DNA from 3 places in the Halopseudomonas phragmitis genome. Region 1 is predicted to be linked to each of the others. Evidence: predicted binding sites of a transcription regulator. Region 1 holds the regulator's gene; each other region holds the start of a gene.

Region 1 (8,017 bases):
GCGTCGTCTGGCCAAGGATGCCGATACCGTCTACCTCGCAACGGACTTGGACCGTGAGGGGGAGGCGATTGCCTGGCACCTGCGCGAAAGCATCGGCGGCGATGAGAGCCGCTACAAACGCGTGGTGTTCAATGAAATTACCAAGAAGGCCATCCAGGAGGCCTTTTCCCAGCCCGGTGAGCTGGATCTGAATCGGGTTAATGCCCAGCAGGCCCGACGTTTCCTCGACCGGGTAGTGGGCTATATGGTCTCGCCGCTGCTGTGGCAGAAAATTGCCCGTGGTCTGTCGGCTGGTCGGGTGCAGTCGGTAGCGGTCAAGCTGATCGTTGATCGTGAGCGGGAGATCCGCGCTTTTGTCCCGGAAGAGTTCTGGGAAGTGCATGCACTGCTGGATACGCCCAAGGCCGAGTCAGTACGGTTCGAGGTGGTGCGCCAGAATGGCGAGACCTTCCGTCCGCTTAACAAAGCGCAGACCGATGCGGCGCTGGAAAAGCTCAAAGCGGCTAGCTATCAGGTAATCAAGCGCGAAGACAAGCCAACCAGTACGCGTCCTGGTGCGCCCTTTATTACCTCGACGCTGCAACAGGCTGCCAGTACTCGCCTGGGCTTCAGTGTCAAGAAAACCATGATGATGGCCCAGCGTCTCTACGAAGCGGGCTATATCACTTATATGCGAACCGACTCGACCAATTTGTCGGCCGACGCCATCGGCATGGCCCGCGGTTACATCGAATCGGCTTTCGGTAAGCAGTACCTGCCGGAAAAACCCAACGTCTACAGCAGCAAGGAAGGCGCTCAGGAGGCGCATGAGGCGATTCGTCCTTCTGATGTTAAGCTCAAGGCTACTGACCTCAAGGGCATGGAGCGTGACGCTGAGCGCCTTTACGAGCTGATCTGGCGTCAGTTCGTGGCCTGTCAGATGCCGCCAGCCCGTTACCTGTCGACCAGCATCACCGCGCAGGCTGGTGAGTTCGAACTGCGCGCCAAGGGCCGTATCCTGCAGTTTGATGGTTACACCAAGGTCATGCCGCCGCAAGGCAAGGGCGGCGAGGACGAGGTGTTGCCGGATCTGCAGGTCCAGGACGCACTCAAGCTCAACAAGCTTGACCCCAAGCAGCACTTTACCAAGCCGCCGGCTCGCTACTCCGAGGCCAGTCTGGTCAAGGAGCTGGAAAAGCGCGGTATCGGCCGGCCGTCGACCTATGCAGCGATCATCTCGACCATTCAGGAGCGCGGCTACGTGACCCTGAATAATCGGCGCTTCTATGCTGAAAAGATGGGCGATATCGTCACCGACCGGCTCAGCGAAAGCTTCCCCAACCTGATGGACTACGGCTTTACTGCCAATATGGAAGAGTCGCTGGATGAAGTGGCTCAGGGCGGGGTGCCTTGGAAGCAGGTGCTGGATGAGTTCTATGCCGACTTTCGGCGCAAGCTCAGCGCAGCCGAAGCAAGTACCGAAGGGCAGGGAATGCGGGCTAATCAGCCAACCCTGACCGATATCGCCTGCCACGAATGTGGCCGGCCTATGATGATCCGTACCGCCTCGACTGGGGTGTTTCTCGGCTGCTCTGGCTATGCACTGCCGCCCAAAGAGCGCTGCAAGGCGACCATCAACCTGGTGCCGGGCAACGAAGTGGCTGAGGATGATGACGAAGGTGAGTCACGGGTACTGCGTACCCGTCATCGTTGCGCGCTGTGCGGTACGGCGATGGACAGTTATCTGGTCGACGAGAAGCGCAAGCTGCACGTTTGCGGTAATAACCCGGATTGCAGCGGCTTTGAGATCGAAGAAGGGCAGTTCAAGATCAAGGGTTATGATGGCCCGACCCTTGAGTGCGACAAATGTGGCAGTGAAATGCAGCTCAAGACCGGTCGTTTCGGCAAGTACTTCGGCTGCACCAACAGCGTCTGCAAGAACACTCGCAAGCTACTGAAAAATGGTGAGGCCGCGCCGCCGAAGATGGATCCGGTGAAGATGCCTGAGCTGCGCTGTGAAAAGGTTGATGATATCTACGTGCTGCGTGATGGCGCTTCTGGGCTGTTCCTGGCTGCCAGTCAGTTCCCGAAGAACCGCGAGACCCGGGCGCCGCTGGTGGCCGAGCTGCTGCCGCATCAGGCTGAAATCGATCCAAAATACCACTTCCTGTTCGATGCTCCGGTAAAAGACCCGGATGGTCATCCGACGGTTGTGCGTTACAGCCGCAAGACAAAAGAGCAATATGTACAGAGTGAGGTGGAAGGCAAGCCGACGGGTTGGCGGGCCTTCTATGACGGCAAGCAGTGGTCGGTGGACGATGGCCGCAGCAAAGCCAAGCGTTGAGAGGTGAATTATGGCCAATGAAGTTTATACCCGCACCAATCAGGCCTTGCACTTTGCCCGTTGGTCGTTGGCCAGTTGGCACCAGGCAGCTGAGTCGGGTGCACTTGATGCCGTGACCCAGGCTCGTTATCACCGTGAACATGTGGTCTTTCACCTGTACCGGGCGGTGCTGGCGGTCATTCACGAAGTGGCTGATCGTTACCGCTGGCCGTTGCTGGATGTGCGCACGGTAGAGCAGGTGCTCGATGGCCGGGTCGCTGAGCGCTATCCGGGCCCCGAGCTGGCCGAGCTGAATGAATTGGCGCTGCACAAGGAAACCTGGCTGGCCGGTCTGCTGGCCGCCTGGCAACAATTGCAGGCGCCGCCCAAGCCGCAGGAAAGCAAACCACGAGCTGATGAGCAGATCATCGCCAGCAGCGCATTGGAGCCTGCGAAGGAGTGGGGCATGGCGCAGGCTGAGGAAGCACTGGCGGCGCTCAATGAGCGGGTGAGTTGCTATAGAGATGGGATGCAGGAGTGGTAAGTCTGCGAGGGCTGTGGTGATTGTGGTACACTGCCCCCGTTACAGGAGAATACAGTCATGCCTTCACCCTTTCTCGAAATCGTAGAGCTGGCCGATGGTAAAGTGGCCCTTCGTCGTTCGGACGAGGAGGGCGAGCCGCTCTTGACCATCGAGTTTTCTGCCGATGCTCAGGAATATCTGCAAGGACACTACATTGAGGTGGCCAAGGCTATGATCAGTGCTGGGATGCAGGTCGCCGGGCAGGTCATGGATGAGGAAGAAGATGACTACATTCCGGAGCACCGCGTACTGCACTGATGCTGCGCTCAGGGTTTGGCGACCCGGCATTCAAGGGTAAATGCCCGCAACAAACGTTGCGGGCATTTTTGTTTCAGGCGGCGGCTTGAGTGCTTTCCATGCGCACGTTGAGGCTACGACAACTACCGGAGCGAGCAGCATTCTCCAATAGGGCGGCCTGCTGCTGACTGGTTTGGTGCCAGCTTACTACGGTATGGCTGTAACCCAGGCGCAGCAGTTCGCAAGTCAGCTTGAAACTATCCATGCCGGTTTTGGAGCGCACGATCAGAATGCGCCAGGGGTCGAGCCCTGCTTGGCGCAACCAGCCGTGACTGACAGCTTCAGGAGGGTCGACCAGGGTCAGCCAGCCCGGGGTCCGAGCCTGGCTCAGCTCTCTCAGGACCGGAGCCAGCCACTGCAGGCAATGGCGAGGTGCGCCGTTGAGACTGATTTCGCTGAAACCGCCAGCGTCCTCGTTGTTGGTGAGAGCCTCTTCACTGACCGGGGTGGTCAGAGACTCAAGACGGCTGCGTGATGCCATCAGGGCGTTGTGGAAGAGCTCGGCCTGTTCAATACGGGGGTGGCTTTGGCGGTACTGCATGCTCAACTCCTTCAGCGGCGGATGACGCCGACACTCAAACCTTCGATGGTCAGTTCCTGTTCGCCCAGATCTACTTCAATGGGGGCGAACTCCGGGTTCTCGGCTATCAGCGAAACCTTGCGTCCCTGTTTCTGGAAACGCTTGACTGTTACTTCGTCGCCGACGCGGGCGACTACCACTTGGCCGTTGCGGGCTTCGCTGGTGCGGTGTACTGCCAGCAGGTCGCCGTCGAGGATGCCAATATCCTTCATACTCATGCCTCGCACCCTGAGCAGGTAGTCGGCTTTGGGGCGGAAAAAGGAGGGGTCGATCCGGCAGTGGTCTTCAATGTTTTCCAAGGCAAGGATCGGCTGGCCGGCGGCGACCTGGCCGATAACGGGTAGGCGGTCTTCATCAACCTCAGTTCCCTGATCCGGCAGGCGGATGCCGCGTGAGGCGCCGGGAATCATTTCGATCGCGCCCTTGCGGGCCAGCGCCTTGAGGTGGTCTTCTGCTGCATTGGGCGATTTGAATCCCAAAACCCGGGCGATATCGACCCGAGTCGGCGGATAGCCATTGGCGTCCATGTACTCCTTGATGAAGGCCAGGATTTGTTGTTGCCGTGCCGTCAGTTTTTGCATGGAGACTAACCTGTGTTTTTATCCAGTAACTGTGATTATATACAGTTATCACCGTGAGGCAAGAGTCTTGTCAGACACGGTTCTACTGGTTAAAAGGTAACTACCGGATAAAAACAGTACTGGTTCCTGAATTGACTTGACAGTCAGGATGTTTGAAACGTATGTTTCAAACATCTGTTTGTATTTTGGGAGCTGCCTTAATGGCCCAGTCGGAAACTGTTGAACGTATCCTGGACGCCGCCGAGCAATTGTTCGCGGAAAAAGGCTTTGCTGAGACCTCCCTGCGTTTGATTACCAGCAAGGCCGGGGTCAACCTGGCGGCGGTCAATTACCACTTCGGTTCAAAGAAGGCGCTGATTCAAGCGGTCTTCGTGCGTTTTCTCAACCCCTTCGTTGCAAGCCTTGAGCAGGAGCTTGATCGTCATCAGCGTGAAGGCGGCAGTTCGTTGTCTCTGGAGGAGCTGCTGGAGATGCTGGTGCGCCAGGCCTTGGCAGTTAAGCCTCGCAGCGGCAATGACCTGTCGATCTTCATGCGTCTGCTCGGGCTGGCTTTCAGTCAGAGTCAGGGCCACTTGCGCAAATACCTGGGAGAGGTCTACGGCAAGGTATTCCACCGCTATATGCACTTTCTGATGCAGGCGGCGCCGCAACTGCCACCCCAGGAGCTGTTCTGGCGAGTGCATTTCATGCTTGGCAGTGCCGCGTTCACCATGTCCAGCATGAAGGCTTTGCGTGCCATTGCCGAGTCTGAGTTCGGCAGCCAGGCCGGGGTCGATGATGTGCTGCATCTGATGGTACCTTTCCTTGCCGCTGGAATGCGTGCTGAAGGCTCCGGGCTGCCCGGTGGCAGTGACCCGCGCCGCGGTGAATTGCTCGAAAGGGTCTGACGGCCCTTATCAGTTTCCCGTCTATCCGTTATGGTGTGCACTTTCCCGGAGGTGCGCATGCAACTGGATCTGATCCGCATATCCTTGTCAGAACAGACCCTGACCGGCTATCAGGCCGGTCAGGCGGTTTGCCATTTCCCGGTCTCGACCGCAGTCAATGGCGCCGGAGAGCGTGAGGGTTCGGGCTGTACGCCTCGGGGGCGACACCGCATCCGGGCGCGGATTGGTGATGGTCAGCCGTTGCGGGCGGTGTTTGTCGGGCGACGTCCAACCGGTGAGCTGTGGTCGCCGGAACTGGCTGCGCAGTACCCCCGGCGCGACTGGATTCTGACCAGAATTCTCTGGCTGTGTGGCGAGCAACCCGGCTTCAACCGTGGCGGCGATTGTGATTCCCAGCGTCGCTATATCTATCTGCATGGCACCGCCGACGACCAGCCAATGGGTGTTGCGCGTTCCCATGGCTGCATTCGCCTGCGTAACCAGGACATGCTGGAACTCTTCGAGCTGACGCCGGTCGGTTGCCAGGTAATTATTGATGACGGGGCGACAGGCCCCCTGACTGGAGATTCTGCTTGACTCATGCTTCCTTGATGCTGGATGTGGCTGGAACCTGGCTGACCCCGGACGACCGTCAGTTGTTGCGCCAGCCTGAAGTTGGCGGTCTGATTCTGTTTGCTCGCAATACCGAGTCGCCGACCCAGGTCCGTGAGCTGGTTCGCTCCATTCGTGCATTGCGCCCGGATATGCTGATCGCCATCGATCAGGAGGGCGGTCGGGTGCAGCGTCTGCGCCGCGATGTATTGCGCCTGCCGCCACTGCGCGAAATCGGCTTGCGAGCCGGGGAGCAGGCGTCACAGGTGGCGCGTCAGGCGGCCTGGCTGATGGCGACCGAGATGTTGGCCTGCGGTATTGATATCAGCTTCGCGCCGGTGCTGGATCTGGACTATGGTCGCAGCCAGGTCATTGGTGATAGGGCTCTGGGCCGTGATCCTGATCAGGTCAGCCAGTTGGGTCGGGCCTACATCGAGGGCTTGCAGGCCGCGGGTATGGCTGCTACTGGCAAGCATTTTCCCGGTCACGGCTGGGCTGAGGCCGACTCGCATTTTGCCTTGCCGGTTGATGAGCGTAGCGAAGCCGAGATCCGCGCCACGGATCTCAAGCCGTTCGCGGCACTGGCGCCGTTGCTCGACGGCATTATGCCCGCGCATGTGGTGTATCCGGCCGTCGATGAGTTGCCGGCGGGGTTTTCCAGACGCTGGTTGCAGCAGATCCTGCGTGCCGAGCTGGGCTTTGATGGGGTGATCTTCAGCGACGATCTGACCATGGCCGGTGCTCACGCCGTGGGTGGCATGCCGGAGCGGGTCGATGCCGCTCTGCATTCGGGCTGCGACATGCTGCTGGTATGCAATGACCGGGCGGCGGCTGAGCAGGCGCTGGTGCACTGTCAGCAGCGCGGGATCAGCGAGCCGCTACGCCTGGCCAGGATGTTGGCCCGCTCGCGCCCGGGGCTGGATTACAAGGCATTGCCGAACTGGTCGCAGGCAGTGCATGACTTGAAGCAATGGGAGTTGGTGTAACTGTGGATATGGATGAACTGTTGGAAAGCTTGCCGCTCGAGTCTCTGCCGTTGGGCGGAGAACTTTGGATATACAAGGTTTTCGCGATTATTTTCATTTCATTGGTCGCAGCCTATCTGGGCAAGCTGCTGCTGGACCGGGTTGAGCAGCGGGCGCTGAAAACCTCCACGGTTTGGGATGATGCGCTGGTGATAGCTGCGCGTCGGCCGTTATGGGTGATGATCTGGAGTATGGGCCTGTTATGGGCTTCCCAGGTGACCGCCGCACAGATGGATGACGGGTTGGCTGAGGTGCTGGATAAGCTCCAGTCGGTACTATTGATTGTGCTCCTGGCCTGGTTCCTGATTCGCCTGGCGCTGGAAGTGGAAAAACGCCTGGTTGACCCAAATTGCCGGGAAAAGCCGATCGACAAGACCACGGTCAACGCAATCGGCAAGCTGCTTAGAATTTCGGTGGTGATCACCTCGTCACTGGTGATTCTGCAATCTATGGGCTATAGCGTGTCCGGGGTATTGGCCTTTGGTGGTATTGGCGGTCTGGCGGTGGGTTTTGCTGCCAAGGATCTGCTGGCCAACTTCTTCGGCGGCCTGATGGTCTATCTGGATAGGCCTTTTTCGGTGGGGGAGTGGGTTCGTTCGCCGGAGAAGGAAATCGAAGGTACGGTTGAGCATATTGGTTGGCGTCTGACCCGCATCCGTACTTTCGACAAGCGACCAATTTATGTTCCCAATGCGGTGTTTACCAATATTGTGCTGCAGAATCCGTCGCGCATGAGTCATCGGCGAATCTATGAGCATATTGGTATTCGCTACGACGATATCAGTCGAATGGAGCCAATCGTCAAGGCGGTTCGGGAGATGCTCAAAGAACACCCGGAAATCGCCCAGGACCAGACTCAGATGGTCTACTTTGACCGTTGCGCGCCATCGTCGGTGGATTTCTTCATCTACTGCTTCACCACCCCGGTATGGGCCGAGTTCCACCGGATCAAGGAGGATGTGTTGCTGAAGATTCTGGCTATCATCGATGAGCACGAGGCCCAGGTGGCATTCCCGACCTCGACTTTGCATGTGCCGGAAGGTTTGCGGCTGCGCTCGGGTGAGGTGGAACACAGTCCCGAGTCGCGTCCAGTTACGCCGGAACACGCCTGATGGGCTGTCTGGCGATCATCGGTGGCACCGGGCTGACGCGTCTGCCAGAGTTGCAGGTA
Region 2 (8,017 bases), 1.7 Mb from region 1:
TCATCCAGCCGCGCCTGATCAAGTATTACGAGGACTGGGTGCCGACCATCGCCGCTTTTTATCTGCAACGCAACATACAGACCCTGGACATGTTGGCCCGCGAACAGGTCCGGGTCGCCAGTCAAAGCAGCTAAGCCCACCCCAGATACGACAAAGCCCGGCATTGGCCGGGCCTTGTCCACTCAACCACACTCAGCGTAACGTCAGCACATCCTGCATGTCATACAGGCCCGCAGCCTGAGTTTCCAGCCACAATGCCGAACGCACAGCCCCCTTGGCGAAAGTCATCCGACTTGAAGCCTTATGGGTGATTTCCACCCGCTCGCCTTCAGTGGCGAACAGCACAGTATGATCACCTACCACATCGCCTGCCCGCACTGTGGCAAAGCCAATGGTTTCACGCTCGCGCGCGCCGGTCTGACCCTCGCGACCATAGACTGCAACCTTGTGCAGATCACGCCCCAGCGCCTGGGCAACCACTTCCCCCATGCGCAGCGCCGTGCCCGAAGGAGCATCGACCTTGTGCCGATGGTGCGCTTCGATCACTTCGATATCAGCATCGTCACCCATTACCCGGGCAGCCATATCCAGCAGCTTCAGACACAGATTGACACCCACACTGAAGTTCGGGGCAAACACTACGCCAATTTGCCTGGCCGCCTCGGCGATCTGTTGCTTTTGCTCCTCGGAAAAACCGGTAGTGCCAATCACCATGGCCTTACCATGGGCCCGGCACAACTCCAGATTGACCAAGGTACTGGTCGGATGAGTGAAATCGATCAGCACATCGAAATCATCCAGCACCTGCTCCAGACTTCCGGCCACCGTCACACCCAGGCGCCCAACCCCGGCCAACTCGCCGGCGTCAGCCCCAACCAGAGTGCTCTGCGGACGCTCGATGGCGGCAGTCAATGCCGCACCTTCAGCCTGGGTCACGGCCTCGATCAGGGTCTTGCCCATACGCCCGGCGGCGCCAATCACTGCGATTCGTCTCATGGATTCGCTCCGCTCAGAATTTCATGTCTTCGAAGAAGTTTTTCACCCCTTCGAACCAGCTTTTGGCCCGTGGCGACTGATTGGAGCCTTCGGCCTCCAGGGTGCTGCGCAACTCCTCAAGCAGCTCGCGCTGGCGCTTGGTCAGATTGACCGGCGTCTCGACCACGATCCGGCACAGCAGGTCGCCTGCCGAACCACCGCGCACCGGCACCACACCCTTGCCACGCAGCCGGAACAGCTTGCCGGTCTGGGCGCCTTCAGGGATTTTCAATTTGACCCGACCATCCAGGGTCGGCACTTCCAGCTCACCACCCAGCGCAGCATCGGCAAAACTGACCGGCACTTCGCAATACAGATTCTTGCCATCACGCTGAAAAATCTTGTGCTCACGCACCGATACCACGACATACAGGTCGCCCGACGGGCCGCCATTGACCCCGGCCTCCCCTTCACCCGCCAGGCGGATGCGGTCGCCGGTGTCCACACCAGCCGGCACCTTGACCGACAAGGTCTTCTGCTCTTCCACCCGACCATGGCCATGACAGTCGCCACAGGGGTCGGTAATCATCTTGCCGCTGCCATGACAGCGCGGACAGGTCTGCTGTACCGAGAAGAAGCCCTGCTGCATACGCACCTGACCATGCCCGCCACAGGTGGTACAGGTGACCGGGCTTGAGCCCTTCTTGGCCCCAGTCCCGTTACAGGTCTTACACTCGGCCAGCGTCGGCACCCGAATGGTTACGGTCGTGCCACGCACAGCCTCTTCCAGGTCCAGTTCCAGGGTATAGCGCAGATCACTGCCACGCTGCACGCTGGAACGACCACCACGCCCACCGCCACCACCGAAGATGTCGCCGAACACATCACCAAAGATGTCCGAGAAACTAGCGCCACCACCAAAACCACCGGCCCCGGCCCCCATGTTCGGATCGACTCCGGCATGCCCATACTGGTCATAGGCAGCACGTTTCTGGGCATCGGTCAGCACTTCGTAGGCCTCGTTGGCCTCCTTGAACTTTTCTTCCGCCTCTTTATCGTCCGGATTGCGATCCGGGTGATACTTCATTGCCAGACGGCGATAGGCCTTCTTCAGCTCGGCTTCACTGGCGCCGCGCTCCACGCCCAGCACCTCATAATAATCACGCTTGGCCATCGTTTCCGTTTCCTTCACAACACGCTTGCGGCACAAACGGCAACGCGGGAGCTAAGTCCCGCGTTGCCTGGCACAGTTACCGGTCTGCTGGTACAGACGGCCGGGACATCACTTGTTGTCCTTGACCTCTTCAAACTCGGCGTCCACCACATCATCGGCGCCGCCCTGTGCCGCATCGGCCTGAGCCTCACCCGCCTGGGCGGCCTGTGCCTGTTCGGCATACATCTTCTGCACCACCGGCCCGGAGACCTCTGACAGGGCATTGATCTTGGCTTCGATCAGTTCCTTGTCGTCACCCTTGACTGCTTCTTCCAGCTCAGCCAGGGCTTTCTCAATCGCTGCCTTTTCCTCGTCAGTGGCCTTGTCGCCTACTTCCTTGAGGGTCTTGCGAGTGGCATGCACCAGCTGATCGCCCTGGTTACGGGTAGTGACCAGTTCCTCGAACTTGCGATCTTCCTCGGCATTGGCCTCGGCATCACGCACCATCTGCTCGATTTCGTCCTCGCTCAGACCCGAAGAGGCCTTGATCACGATCGACTGCTGCTTGCCGGTCGCCTTGTCCTTGGCCGACACGTTGAGAATACCGTTGGCATCGATATCGAAGCTGACCTCGATTTGCGGCACGCCGCGCGGCGCCGGCGGGATATCGGCCAGATCGAAGCGACCCAGCGACTTGTTCTGTCCAGCCTGCTTGCGCTCGCCCTGCAGCACATGAATGGTCACGGCCGTCTGGTTGTCATCGGCAGTCGAGAACACCTGCGACTTCTTGGTCGGGATAGTGGTGTTCTTCTCGATCAGCGCGGTCATCACCCCACCCATGGTCTCGATCCCCAGTGACAGCGGGGTCACATCGAGCAACAGCACATCCTTGACGTCACCGGCCAGTACCGCACCCTGAATCGCCGCACCGATGGCCACAGCCTCGTCAGGGTTGACGTCCTTGCGCGGTTCCTTGCCGAAGAACTCGGTAACCGCCTTCTGCACCATCGGCATCCGGGTCTGACCACCGACCAGGATCACCTCATTGATGTCGGACACATCCAGACCAGCATCCTTCATCGCCACACGACACGGCTCAAGGCTGCGCTTGACCAGATCCTCGACCAGCGACTCCAGTTTGGCCCGGGTCACCTTGACATTCAGGTGCTTGGGACCGGAGGCGTCGGCAGTGATGTACGGCAGATTGACGTCGGTCTGCTGGCTGGAGGACAGCTCGATCTTGGCCTTCTCGGCAGCCTCTTTCAGGCGCTGCAGAGCCAGCGGATCGTTGTGCAGATCAACGCCATTCTCTTTCTTGAACTCGTCGGCCAGGTAGTCGATCAGGCGCAGGTCAAAGTCCTCACCACCGAGGAAGGTATCGCCATTGGTGGCCAACACCTCGAACTGATGCTCGCCATCAACCTCGGCGATCTCGATCACCGACACGTCGAAGGTGCCGCCACCAAGGTCGTAAACCACGATAGTGGAGTCACCGCGGGCCTTGTCCATGCCGTAGGCCAGCGCTGCGGCAGTCGGCTCGTTGATGATCCGCTTGACTTCCAGGCCCGCAATCCGGCCGGCATCTTTGGTGGCCTGACGCTGACTGTCGTTGAAGTAGGCCGGCACGGTGATCACCGCTTCGGTAACCGGCTCGCCCAGGTAGTCCTCGGCGGTTTTCTTCATCTTTTTCAACACTTCTGCCGACACCTGCGGCGGTGCCATTTTCTCGCCCTTGGCTTCAACCCAGGCGTCACCGTTGTCAGCCTTGACGATCTTGTAGGGCACCAGCTTGATGTCCTTCTGCACCACGTCCTCGTCAAACCGACGACCGATCAGGCGCTTGACCGCATACAGGGTGTTCTGCGGGTTGGTTACCGACTGACGCTTGGCCGACTGACCAACCAAGGTCTCGCCATCGTTGGTGTAGGCGACGATGGACGGGGTAGTGCGCGCACCCTCGGCGTTCTCGATCACCTTGGTGGCACCGTTTTCCATGATGGCGACGCAGGAGTTGGTAGTCCCCAGGTCGATACCGATAATTTTGCCCATAATTACTCGTTCTCCGAATCTGCTCGCCGCTTTACCCGCGGCCGGTTCAATCTGTCATGCCCACTAAATGGGGGCGCTCACAGCAATTTCAAGCCTGCTCGTCAATTTGCGGCGCGGCCGGTTTATCACTCGGGGTCTTGCTCACCACCACCATCGCCGGACGCAGCAAACGACCACTCAGGGTGTAGCCTTTCTGGAAGACCTTGAGCACGGTATTGGGCTCAACAGCGGCGCTCTCCTCCATAGCCATGGCCTGATGCAGCTCAGGGTTGAAGGGCTCGCCATGCGGCTCCACTGCCTGGACCTGGAAGCGACCCAGAGTATCGGTAAACATTTTCAGGGTCAGCTCAATGCCTTCGCGCATCGGCTTGATCGCCGGATCATTGGGATCGGACAGCTCCATGCCACGCTCCAGACTGTCGAGAATCGGCAACAGATCACCGGCGAAGCGCTCCAGCGCGAACTTGTGCGCCTTCTCGACATCCTGCTCGGCCCGACGACGGGCGTTCTGCACATCGGCAGCAGCGCGCAGCAACTGGTCCTGCGCTGTCGCCAGTTGCTCTTCCAGACTGGCGACACGGGCGGCCAGATCCTCGTCGGCCTGGGTCTCAACCACATCCCCAGCGTCAGGCGCCTGGCCGTTCAGATCCTGTTTATAGTCATCCGCCATGGAAATCTCCTGTGATGCAAAGGGCATACAGCCCGATTAAGCGAAAAATAAGCAACCCATAGTGACAGCCTATATGGGGACGCTGGCGCCAGCTTCAAGGGCTGGCGCGAAGGAATCCTCAGCTCTTGTCGGAGCTAACATAAGTACTGTATAAATAACCAGAACAAATAATCACCGGAGGGGAGCAAGGTCATGCTGGTACATCTGGCAGTGAACAATTACGCCATTGTCGACCATCTCGAACTTGAGCTCAAAGGCGGCATGAGCGCCATTACCGGCGAGACCGGGGCCGGCAAATCGATCATGCTTGACGCTCTGGCACTCACCCTGGGCGACCGCGCCGACAGCGGCGCCGTGCGCCCTGGCGCCGACAAGGCCGACATCCTCGCCACCTTCGACATCAGCAAGATTCCCGAAGCCCAGGCCTGGCTGGACGATCGTGACCTGGACAGCCCCGAGCAACAGGTGATTCTGCGCCGAGTGATCACCGCCGAAGGCCGATCGCGCGGCTACATCAACGGCAGTCCCTGCCCCCAGCAAGATCTCAAGACCCTCGGCGAAATGCTGATCGACATCCACAGCCAGCATGAGCACCAGTCACTGCTCAAGACCGAGACCCATCGCCGGCTGCTCGATGAGTACGCCGGCGCCAGCGACCTGGCCCGCCAGATTCAACTGGCCGCACAGCGCTGCCGTCAGACCGAGCAGGCCCTGCAGCAGGCCAGCGAACACAACGACGAACAGGAGGCGCGCCTGCAACTGCTGAGCTACCAGCTTGAAGAACTGGACAACCTCAGCCTGCTCGATGGCGAACTGGAGTTGCTGGAAGGCGAACAGCGTCAACTGGCCAATGCCGAACAGATTCTGATGGCCTGCCAGCAGGTGATCAACCTGTGCAGCGAGAACGACACTGGCAGCGTGCTGCAGGCCATGACCTCCAGCCTCAACCGCCTGGGCGGCCTGACCGAACACAGCCGCCACCTCAACGAAGCCCACAATCTGCTGGCCAGCGCCCAGATCCAGGTTGAAGAAGCCGTTGGTGAGCTGAGCCGCTACCTGGATCACTTTGAGGCCGACCCACAACGCCAGCAGGAAGTTGAAGAGCGGCTGGGCAGCATCTACGAACTGGCCCGCAAGCACCGGGTCAACCCCGAGGAGCTGCCGGCCCTGCAACAGCGCCTGATCGACGAACTGGAGAGCTTCCAGCAACGCGATGCCGACATCGAGCGCCTGGGCGACGAACTCAAGGCCTACCGCGAGCATTACCAGCAACTAGCCGACAAACTATCCGGCATTCGCCACAAAGCCGCGCAAAAACTGGCCAAGGCTGTCACCAGTGAAATTCAGCGTCTGGGCATGCCGGGCGGGCGGATCGAACTACAGCTAGCGCCCCTGAACCCGGGCCACTATCCACCCAATGGACTGGAAAGCGTCGAGTTTCTGGTCAGCGCCAACCCCGGGCAGCCCGCCAAGCCACTGGCCAAGGTCGCCTCCGGCGGCGAACTGTCACGCATCAGCCTGGGGATTCAGGTCATCACCGCACAAACGTCACGGGTGCCGACTCTGGTATTCGACGAAGTGGACGTTGGCATTGGCGGCCCCACCGCCGAGATCGTCGGTCAACTGCTGCGCCAGCTTGGCGAGCGCGGCCAGGTGCTTACCGTCACCCACCTGCCCCAGGTCGCAGCCCAAGGGCATCAGCATCTGTTCGTGCGCAAGGAGCAAAAAAAGGACTCAACCCGCACCCGGATTGACGAACTCGACCAGAGCGGCCGCATTCAGGAAGTGGCGCGCATGCTCGGCGGCGTGGACTTGACCGAAGAGTCATTGGCCCACGCCCGCAAACTGCTCTCGCTTACAGCATAAACGTGAAAAAGGCGCCTCAGGCGCCTTTTTTCTTCACGTACAACACCAGATTGTGGTCAACCAGCTCGAAACCGTGTTCACGGACGATTTCCTTCTGCCGACGCTCGATTTCCGGATCGAAAAACTCGATCACCTCGCCGGAGTCAACACAGACCATATGGTCGTGATGCTCGCCATCGGCCAACTCGAACACCGCATGACCGCTGTCGAAGTTGTGGCGCACCACCAGACCGGCCGATTCAAATTGAGTCAGAACCCGGTAAACGGTAGCCAACCCAACATCTTCTCCGGCCTCCATCAGGGACTTGTATACATCCTCGGCGCTCATGTGACGCTCTTCGGAATTGTCCAGCATCTGCAGGATTTTTACTCGCGGCAGCGTTACCTTAAGGCCAGCTTTGCGGAGTTCTTGATTTTCAACCATGGTCAGTTTCTCGTTCAGCGCTTCGCAGGGCGGGATCAGTCGGGTATGATTCATGGCTCACTGAGCCATTTCACAATAGTGGATGTTACCACGTCATGCCAAAGACCCTGAACCAAATCTTGTGTATTCTCATTTGCGCGATCAGTTTGAGCGCCTGTGGCTTCCCCGGCGTTTACAAGATTGACATCCAGCAGGGTAACGTTGTGACTCAGGACATGGTCGACCAATTGCGCCCCGGCATGACCACCCGTCAAGTCCGCTTCATCATGGGCACCCCGCTGATTCAGGACACCCTGCACCCCAACCGCTGGGACTACCTGTACAGCATGAAGGCCGGGCACAGCCCGCGTACCCAGGAACGCATTTCATTGGTCTTCGAGAATGATCGCCTGGTAGGCCTGAGTGGCGACTTTGTCCCCGGCACCAGCCGCGACGAAGCCATTATGGGTGGCCAGGCCCCGCGCAGCTCCGGCACCGAAACCTACCCGGTCGATCTGGGCGCCCCGCTGGGCACCGGCGAGTAAACCTCTCATCAATCCTGGCGCCAAGCTGCTGCATGGCGCCAGAGTCGTCTGCACTACTCCTGCTCGCCCTGCTCGTCCTTAACCGCCTTGGCTTTTGCCGCGCGCTGCTTGCGCACTTCCTTGGGATCGGCTATCAGCGGCCGGTAGATCTCGACCCGCTCACCCTGGGCAAGAATCCGCTCAGCCGGCTTGGGTACCGTCTTACCAAACACGCCCATGGCACTGGCATCCAGATCCAGTTCGGGAAAGTGCTCGGCAATGCGCGACAGCTTGGCAGCTTCCAGCATGCTGGTACCCTCGGGCACTGTCAGACTGATGATTTTCTGCTTATGGGCCAGCGCATAGGCCACTTCAAC
Region 3 (8,017 bases), 1.1 Mb from region 1:
AACGATGTAAATATTGTTATTGGGCAGAATGGTACCGGCAAGACAACATTCATGAATATATTGAATGCTGTTCTATCGGTAGATGTTTCTGCTTTGGCGGAAAATGAGTTTGAGTCAGTGGTCGTGAAGCTTGGTCATGAGGGCAGCACACGAACTGTTCGTGTAACTAAGCATGACGATGTTCCGTTCGCGCTTGCTAAGTACAGCATCGGTCAGAAAAAATTTGCTTTGCCTTTGATTGGCGTCGATGAAATTCGAAGTGCGTCGCTATATCGGCGGCGCGCTGCTGAAGCGGCTCAAGTAATCAAGGATGAGCTGGCTGGGCTAGTGTCTCTGGCATCACTTTCGGTGTACAGGTTCAGGAATGCGCAAGAGTACGATGCGGGGGATCGAGGGGCGTATAATAGGAAGTTGCAAGGGCCTGTGGATGCTCGCTTGCAAGAGCTGATGCAGGGGTTGACTAAGTATCAGCTTGAGCTGTCACAGAAAGCAAGGGATATTTCTTATGAACTTCAGCGTGAAGTTCTTATGTCTTTGCTTTATCAGCAAGAGCCTAATCCGGCTAAGACAGGGTTTGCGTTGACTTACGATGCTGACTCTGAACGCAAAAATCTGATGTCTGCTTATAAGCAGCTGGGACTTTCTGGTGGTTCAGTTACCAAGAGAATTAACGAGCATGTAAAAGCCGTTGATGAGGCGGTTAGAGGGATTCGAAGCTGGTTGGATGATGAGCGGGAACGTAAGGAGCTTAAGGCGCGCGGTGAGCGAGTTGATCGAGTTGAGCGTGATGACCAGTTAGACTTTACTCCGATCGAGGCTTCCAGACGTATCAGTAAAGTTTACGAGTTATCGCTTCAAGCTGAGAAAGACAGCAAAGATGTTTTTAGTCAATTAGATCTCTTCCTGAAAATTATTTCTGACTTTATTGTTGGCAAGCGGTTTGAGTTTGATTCAGGGGTTCTGACAATTGTTGAGCCAAAAAAGTTCTCGGTTTCTAAGCTCTCCTCTGGTGAGAAACAACTTCTTATTTTGCTGACTGAAGCAGTGCTGCAGAGACAGGAGTCGTATATATTCTTGGCTGATGAGCCGGAGTTGTCTCTTCATATTGCATGGCAGCGGAGAGTCGTGCCTGCCATTAAAAGCCTTAATCCCAATGCGCAGGTAGTCGTGGCTACCCACTCCCCTGAAATTGCAAGTAAATATAAGGGGTCGATAATTGATATGGAGGATATCCTTCATGTCGTCTCTTGATTATTCTGCCGATGCAGAAAATGTGTTGAACTTTTTTTATCGATGCGACGTCGTTTTGTATGTTGAAGGGGATGACGATATACCCTTCTGGAAGGTAGTCTTTGATGAGTTGTCTGACGTGTCGGTTGAAGTGCTTCCCATGTATGGTGCACCAGAAGTTGACAGGAAAATAAATGAGATATTAGAAGCTGATCTTAAAGTTCTGGCAGCACGAGATTCGGACTTTATCCGTGCTTCAGGGCAGAATATTCAAGACCCTCGAATTCTCTACACCCACGGCTACTCTATCGAAAACTGCCTGTACAACGTTGAGTCAGTCGCAGAGATATCGTTCGTGTGGTGTCGTGCAGTGCGTGCAACCCAGGCTGACTGCGAACGGTGGTTTGAAGACGTCTTTCGGGCTGTGGAGCAGCTAGTGTTATACGACTGCGCAAATCATATTTACCAGCGCGGTGTTGCCGTGGTCCCCGATAACTGCACTAGGTTTATGGTGTCTGAGAAGTCGCCTGATTTTGATTTACAGAAGCTGCAAGCGCACCTTGCTAAGGTGGGAAAGCTTTTCTCAGCGGAGGAGCTTGCAGAGGCGGCTAAAAGAATCGCAGAGTCGAACGTAAGTACGAGAAATCTGATTCGGGGGCATTTCCTTGAAAGCTTGGTGCAGAAGTATGTTTCCAAGAATACCGGTGCATCAAATGCAAAGAAGAGTGTTTCATTTGATGCTCTTTATGCCAGTGCGGTTGGGTGTCTAAAGAACTCCATTAGACGCCGCCCTGAGTCTGCGTTCTATCAGCAAGCAGTAAATGAGGCTATTGGTGCTTTGGCCGATGCATAGAGCAACTACATCGACTTGAGTGGAACCGTATTTGGCGATGGGTATCCTCGAAAGGGTACCCACCGTTGGAGCCACCATGTTCGCGTACAGTATTACTATACCGTTGACCAAGGGCCGGAATCCGGCTACTGTTTCTACGTCACTGCAAATTCAGCGACAAGGGTTTGGCGACTCGTAACTACCAGGCGGACACCGCCTTTTCGCGGTTTTTTTGTGTCCGCAACACGGCAAGGCCTTTATGGGCGGGCCGTGTGGGAGACCTTCGGGTCTGCCGGTTACTGGTAGCCGGTTCGCCAACCTGCACGGTTCGCTCACCCTGTTTGGCGACGGGGTAAGCGGAAAGCACCGCATACCAGAGGCCTGTGATCATGCCGAAACTTCCCGTTCTTACCCTCAATCCGTTCAAAAATCGCGCCGCCCGCTACCGTGCCCAGGCACTGACCGCGCTGCACGCTGACTCCTCCCTGTCTGTCCGGCTCAAGCGGTATAACACCGCCATGGCCAAAGCCCGTGACCTGGAAGCGCGTGGAGGTGCCCAATGAGCGTTCAAGCGCAGGCGTCGGCGGCTGCTCCGCTGCACTTCAACAACCGGCGGGATCTCCCGCTGCATCGCTTACCCTTCATTGGCCCAGTGCGCGGCCGCACCCAGTTCAGCTTTTGGGCTGTGCCCAGAACGGGCGGCTACGCCGGTGGTAACGATGCGGGGCGTGGGTTGGCTCGCATTTACCTGAAGTACCTCAAGCAGCACGGCCGCCCTGAAGGCCTGGGCGCGCTCCAGTGGATCGTGCTGGACATGATCGGGCCTCCCGCTGCGAGCGTGCTGACGCCGGAGCAAGCAGCACTGCGCGGCCAGGTGGTTGGCTTTTTCTCTGAGCTGGACGCGTGGTTAGAGGTGGCTGCATGCAATCTGGAAGGCGGCTTGGATGCCCAGAGCGATAAGGCGCTGCTGGCCCTGGTCAATGCCGGGCTGCATTCTGATGAGCGCTGCGGGGAGGGTGAGTCATGAGCCAGCCTATCATCGAGTTCGCGTTTGATGACAAGCCGGTGCGTGTGGTGCTTGTGGATGGTGAGCCGTGGTGGGTAGCGAGCGATCTGTCGCGAGCGCTTGAGTATCGGGATGCGGAGAAGATGACTCGTATGCTGGATTCTGATGAAGCTGGTACCCACAATGTGGGTACCAGCTCGGTCAATGGTGTTTCGCAGATCCGCGAGATGACCATCATCAACGAATCCGGCCTGTATTCCGCCATCCTGCGCAGCCGCAAGGCCTCGGCCAAGCGCTTTAAGAAGTGGGTCACCTCTGAGGTGCTGCCCAGCATCCGCAAATATGGCGGGTACGTTATGCCCAACACGCAAGCTGACCCCGAGCCGGTACCGAGGTCGTCACGGGTAGAAGCGGAAGAGGTGGTGGCTGCGGGGCGGGTGTTCCGCTCGCTCTACACCGTCGGCCGCAGCATGGGCATGCCGCGCCGGCTGGCCGCCACCCGCGCCAACCAGGCCGCCGAGCGCACCACCGGGGTGGATCTGGCAGCCGAGTTGGACGCCAGCCCCTGGCTGGATGGCCCAGACATGCCCGCGCCACAGCGCAAGGCCTATGAGCTGCAGCAACGCATCCGCGCACACCTGGTTGCCAATGATTGGCCGCAAGGCTTCAGCGTGCAGCAAGTGATAGAAGCCCTGCAGTTGGTCAATGATCGAGGCACCCAAACCTCCGTTGGTAGCTGCCTGCGGTTGCTCGGCTACAAGCGGGTGCGGCTGTCACCTACTAGACCAGGTGGGGCGCGGCCGTATGTGTATCAACTGGATACTTTGCCTGCGTTGGAGGTTTGTCAGTCAATGATTCCGGTCAGGGCCTGTTCATAGGCTCTGATCGCCCGCCATTTATCTGGCAGTGCTGTGCCTGTCAGCTGAGCGGGCTGGTGGTGTGCGGTATTGGGGGTATATCCTGCCAGTGCAGCGGGTGCTTGGGGTGCGTAAGTGCCGCAAGCGTGGGGCAGGATTGGGGCAAAGTGTGCGCCATTACATGCCAATAAGCGCTATTTTTTCTATTTCTGCTGCGCAGTAACTTTGCTTCAACCGATTGAAAATAAAAGATTTTGTCGAGTTTATGCGGTGCGTTGTTGCATCATTGGCGTATGGCTGGCGGATTTCTCGGCGCGGCTCATGAAAGTCCCTGGTCAGTCGAATGAAAACAGCCCGATAGTCTACGCAAACCCGCTCAAGGAGAACACATGTCGCATTACGATCCGTTGATCGATACCGCTGCTGCCCGGCTTGGCAATGCGCTGCGCCGTCATGGACTGACGGTAACCACCGCCGAGTCCTGTACTGGCGGCGGTATCGCCGAGGCCATTACCCGGGTCAGCGGCAGCTCGGCCTGGTTCGAGACCGGGTTCGTTACGTACGCCAACGCCAGCAAGGCACGCCTGCTGGGGGTTAGCGAAACCGACCTGGCCGAGCACGGTGCGGTCAGTGAACCTGTGGTGCGGGCCATGGCTCAGGGCGCCCTGGAGGCCGCCGGTGCCGATCTGGCGGTGGCAGTCAGCGGCATTGCCGGGCCTGATGGCGGTTCGGCGCAAAAGCCGGTAGGCACTGTATGGTTTGCCTGGGCGGTGCGCGGCGGTGAGGTGCACAGCGAGTGTCGACGACTGCAGGGTAACCGCCGTGAAGTGCGAGCCCAGACCGTGCTCAAGGCGCTGGAAGGGTTGGAGAAGCGGGTTGCCAAGCCGTTGGCACTCTGAACTGAAAAGAGGGGTAGGCGAGGCCAGTCTTCTATGGAATAATACTGACCAAATATACAGTAGTTGATTCGTCGACCACCCGTCACTCCAGAGAGGATGCACAATGGACGAGAACAAAAAGAAGGCGCTTTCCGCGGCTTTGAGTCAGATTGAACGTCAGTTTGGCAAAGGCGCCGTGATGCGCATGGGCGACCATGAGCGCCAGGCCATTCCGGCTATCTCGACTGGTTCTCTGGGGCTGGATATCGCCCTCGGTATTGGTGGACTGCCCAAGGGCCGGATCGTTGAAATCTACGGCCCGGAATCTTCCGGTAAAACCACCCTGACTCTGTCGGTCATTGCCCAGGCACAGAAGCATGGCGCCACCTGCGCCTTCGTCGATGCCGAGCACGCACTGGACCCCGAGTACGCCGGCAAGCTTGGCGTCAACGTCGACGACCTGCTGGTTTCGCAGCCCGATACCGGTGAGCAGGCGCTGGAAATCACCGACATGCTGGTACGCTCCAATGCGGTTGACGTGATCATTGTCGACTCGGTAGCGGCGTTGGTACCCAAGGCCGAGATCGAGGGCGAGATGGGTGATCATCACGTCGGCGTACAGGCCCGTCTGATGTCTCAGGCACTGCGCAAGATTACCGGCAACATCAAGAATGCCAACTGCCTGGTGATCTTCATCAACCAGATCCGTATGAAGATCGGGGTAATGTTCGGCAACCCAGAAACCACCACCGGTGGTAATGCCCTGAAGTTCTATTCCTCGGTGCGCCTGGATATTCGCCGTACCGGCGCGGTCAAGGACGGTGACGAAGTGGTCGGTAGTGAGACCCGGGTCAAAGTGGTCAAGAACAAGGTGGCTCCGCCGTTCCGCCAGGCCGAGTTCCAGATCCTCTACGGCACTGGCATCTACCACAATGCCGAGATCATCGATCTGGGTGTGCAGATTGGTCTGGTCGAGAAATCCGGTGCCTGGTACAGCTACCAGGGCAGCAAGATCGGTCAGGGCAAGGCCAATGCCGCCAAGTTCCTCGAAGACAACCCACAGGTGGCCGACGAGATTGAGAAGGCCATTCGCGACCAGTTGCTGGCCAAGCCGGGCAATGCCAAGGCGGCGGTTGAAGACAGCGCCGAACTGGACGCCTGAACCAGGTTGCTAGGTCTAAGCAACGGGCTGCCTACGGGTGGCCCGTTGTTGTATGAGGAGTGACCATGTTTCGCCGTTCACAGCTCGACAGCCCGCAGGCGATTCGTCGCAGTGCCATGGATCTGCTGGCGCGGCGTGAGCATAGCTATGCCGAAATGCTGCGCAAGCTCAAGCAGCGCGGTGCGACCAGCGAGCAGGCAGAGATCGAGCTGGATCGTCTGCAGGATGACGGCCTGCTTAGTGACGAGCGCTTCTGCGAAGCCTATGTCCATGCCCGCAGTCAGCGCGGCTATGGGCCGCAGCGTCTGCGGGAGGAGCTGCGCCAGCGCGGTGTGGCTGCCAGCCTGATCGAGCAGGTGCTGGGCGATGCGTGCTGGGACTGGCCAGCGCGGGCCCAAGAAACCTTCAACAAGCGCTTCCCCGAAGGCAAGGCCAGCGATCCCAAAGACCGGGCCAAACAGCTGCGCTTTATGCTGTATCGGGGTTTTGGCTCCGAGTTCTAACCTTCAGGCGCCAACCCTCAGTATTGCAAGTGCTCGGGCTGATTGACGAAGTCGATCAACTCCCGCAGCCGGCCATGATCGCGGCCATTGAAACGGAAGCTCAGACGATGCAGATGGCTGAATTCCGGTTCGTCCAGCTCCTGACGGCAATCCTGATCCTGACAGAAACCATCCTCCACGCAGATGTCGGTGAACTGCTGTTCAAGCTGACGCAAGGCGTTGTGCTTGAGTGGGTGGTTCAGGCGCAGCAGATAATGCGAGTTGATCCAGCGCGAGGAGTGATAGTTGCGATAGAAGTTGAGGACAACCTGTATGGCGTCCTCGGCTGAGTGAACAAGGCTGATCAGGCGAAAGTCGGCCTCGTGGATGTAGCCGTTGGTACAGAGCTGTTCGTTGAGAAATTGCAGCAGGCTTGTCCAGTAGTTGCCGTCAGGGGTGTCGAGCAGGATCACCGGAACCACCGGGCTTTTCCCTGTCTGGATCAGCGTTAGTACTTCCAGGGTTTCATCAAGAGTACCAAAGCCACCGGGGCAGAGGATCAGGGCGTCGGCTTCCTTGACGAAGAAAAGCTTGCGCAAAAAGAAGAACTTGAACGGCAAATCATGATCAGTTTCATGAATCACATGGTTTGAGCGTTGCTCGAACGGCAAAGTGATGTTGAAGCCAAGACTATTGTCCAGGCCAGCGCCTTCATGGGCGGCGGCCATGATCCCGCCACCTCCGCCAGTGATCGCCATAAAATCATGACGCGCCAATTGCCGACCCATATCCTGGGCCAGCTTGTAAGCGGGGTGCTCGCGGGGAGTGCGTGCCGAGCCGAACACAGTAACCTTGCGGCTGCGCTTGAACTGATCCAGGCGGGCGAAGGCCTGCTCCAGTTCACGGATGGTTTGCAGCATGATCTTGGCGTCCCAGCGGTTGCGATCAGCCTGGGCCATGCGCACCACGCCATGTAGCATCTCGCGGTAGAGTTCGGCATTGCCACTGTTGCCGGCAGTCAGCTCGACCAGTTCGTCGAGCTTCTGTTGCACGCCTTCGCCAGTGGTTTGCCAGTGACGGTTGAGGTAGTCAACAGGTCCCAGTTCGTCGCTCATGAGAGGCTCCTTGGCAGTCTTTGCTGCTCAGAATGCGATCTGCTCACCCTGCTCAGGAATGCTGGCGGGCCAGCCCAGTTGTTGATGGATGGTGTCTGCCAATATCTGGCTCTTTTCCAGCTCCCCATGCACCAGATACAACTCAGGGCAATGTTTGAAGTGCTTGAGCCAGTTGATCAACTGACTTTGCCCGGCATGGGCGGAAAATCCCCCGAGGGTGTGGATCTGAGCCTTCACTGCCAGATTCTGGTGGATGACCCGAATCTGCTTCTCGCCATCGACCAGGCGCCGGCCCAGCGTGCCTTTGGCCTGGAAGCCTGGAATGACGAGATGACACTCCTCGCGCCAGATATTGTGTTTGAAGTGATGGACTATCCGGCCGCCAGTACACATGCCGCTACCGGCAATAATGATCGCTCCACTCTTGATCCGGTTCAGGGCCATGGACTCTTCCG

Evidence for each region. The regulator LexA, encoded in region 1, represses DNA repair genes until DNA is damaged. The targets are predictions, from matches to a motif close to CTGTNTNNNNANACAG.
Region 2: recN (DNA repair protein RecN) is a predicted target of LexA. The motif match lies at 4,994-5,009, and genes of this name have one in related genera.
Region 3: recA (recombinase RecA) is a predicted target of LexA. The motif match lies at 4,869-4,884, and genes of this name have one in related genera.

The regions. Positions count from the first base shown of each region.
Region 1 covers NZ_CP020100.1:2,770,969-2,778,985, forward strand. Annotated here, with positions in the region: gene topA (type I DNA topoisomerase) at 1-2,323, shown strand, start outside; gene BVH74_RS12910 (DUF6586 family protein) at 2,334-2,846, shown strand; gene BVH74_RS12915 (hypothetical protein) at 2,904-3,143, shown strand; gene BVH74_RS12920 (SulA-like leucine-rich domain-containing protein) at 3,217-3,723, opposite strand; gene lexA (transcriptional repressor LexA) at 3,735-4,343, opposite strand; gene BVH74_RS12930 (TetR/AcrR family transcriptional regulator) at 4,544-5,230, shown strand; gene BVH74_RS12935 (L,D-transpeptidase) at 5,288-5,806, shown strand; gene nagZ (beta-N-acetylhexosaminidase) at 5,821-6,807, shown strand; gene BVH74_RS12945 (mechanosensitive ion channel family protein) at 6,816-7,958, shown strand; gene BVH74_RS12950 (S-methyl-5'-thioinosine phosphorylase) at 7,958-8,017, shown strand, end outside.
Region 2 covers NZ_CP020100.1:473,830-481,846, forward strand. Annotated here, with positions in the region: gene BVH74_RS02160 (hypothetical protein) at 1-134, shown strand, start outside; gene dapB (4-hydroxy-tetrahydrodipicolinate reductase) at 193-996, opposite strand; gene dnaJ (molecular chaperone DnaJ) at 1,010-2,149, opposite strand; gene dnaK (molecular chaperone DnaK) at 2,258-4,177, opposite strand; gene grpE (nucleotide exchange factor GrpE) at 4,266-4,847, opposite strand; gene recN (DNA repair protein RecN) at 5,040-6,713, shown strand; gene fur (ferric iron uptake transcriptional regulator) at 6,730-7,137, opposite strand; gene BVH74_RS02195 (outer membrane protein assembly factor BamE) at 7,233-7,661, shown strand; gene BVH74_RS02200 (RnfH family protein) at 7,715-8,017, opposite strand, start outside.
Region 3 covers NZ_CP020100.1:3,919,986-3,928,002, reverse strand. Annotated here, with positions in the region: gene BVH74_RS18095 (AAA family ATPase) at 1-1,251, shown strand, start outside; gene BVH74_RS18090 (DUF4435 domain-containing protein) at 1,238-2,083, shown strand; gene BVH74_RS18885 (hypothetical protein) at 2,452-2,625, shown strand; gene BVH74_RS18085 (hypothetical protein) at 2,622-3,089, shown strand; gene BVH74_RS18080 (BRO-N domain-containing protein) at 3,086-3,946, shown strand; gene BVH74_RS18075 (CinA family protein) at 4,315-4,824, shown strand; gene recA (recombinase RecA) at 4,928-5,965, shown strand; gene BVH74_RS18065 (regulatory protein RecX) at 6,031-6,468, shown strand; gene BVH74_RS18060 (LOG family protein) at 6,486-7,562, opposite strand; gene BVH74_RS18055 (MBL fold metallo-hydrolase RNA specificity domain-containing protein) at 7,590-8,017, opposite strand, start outside.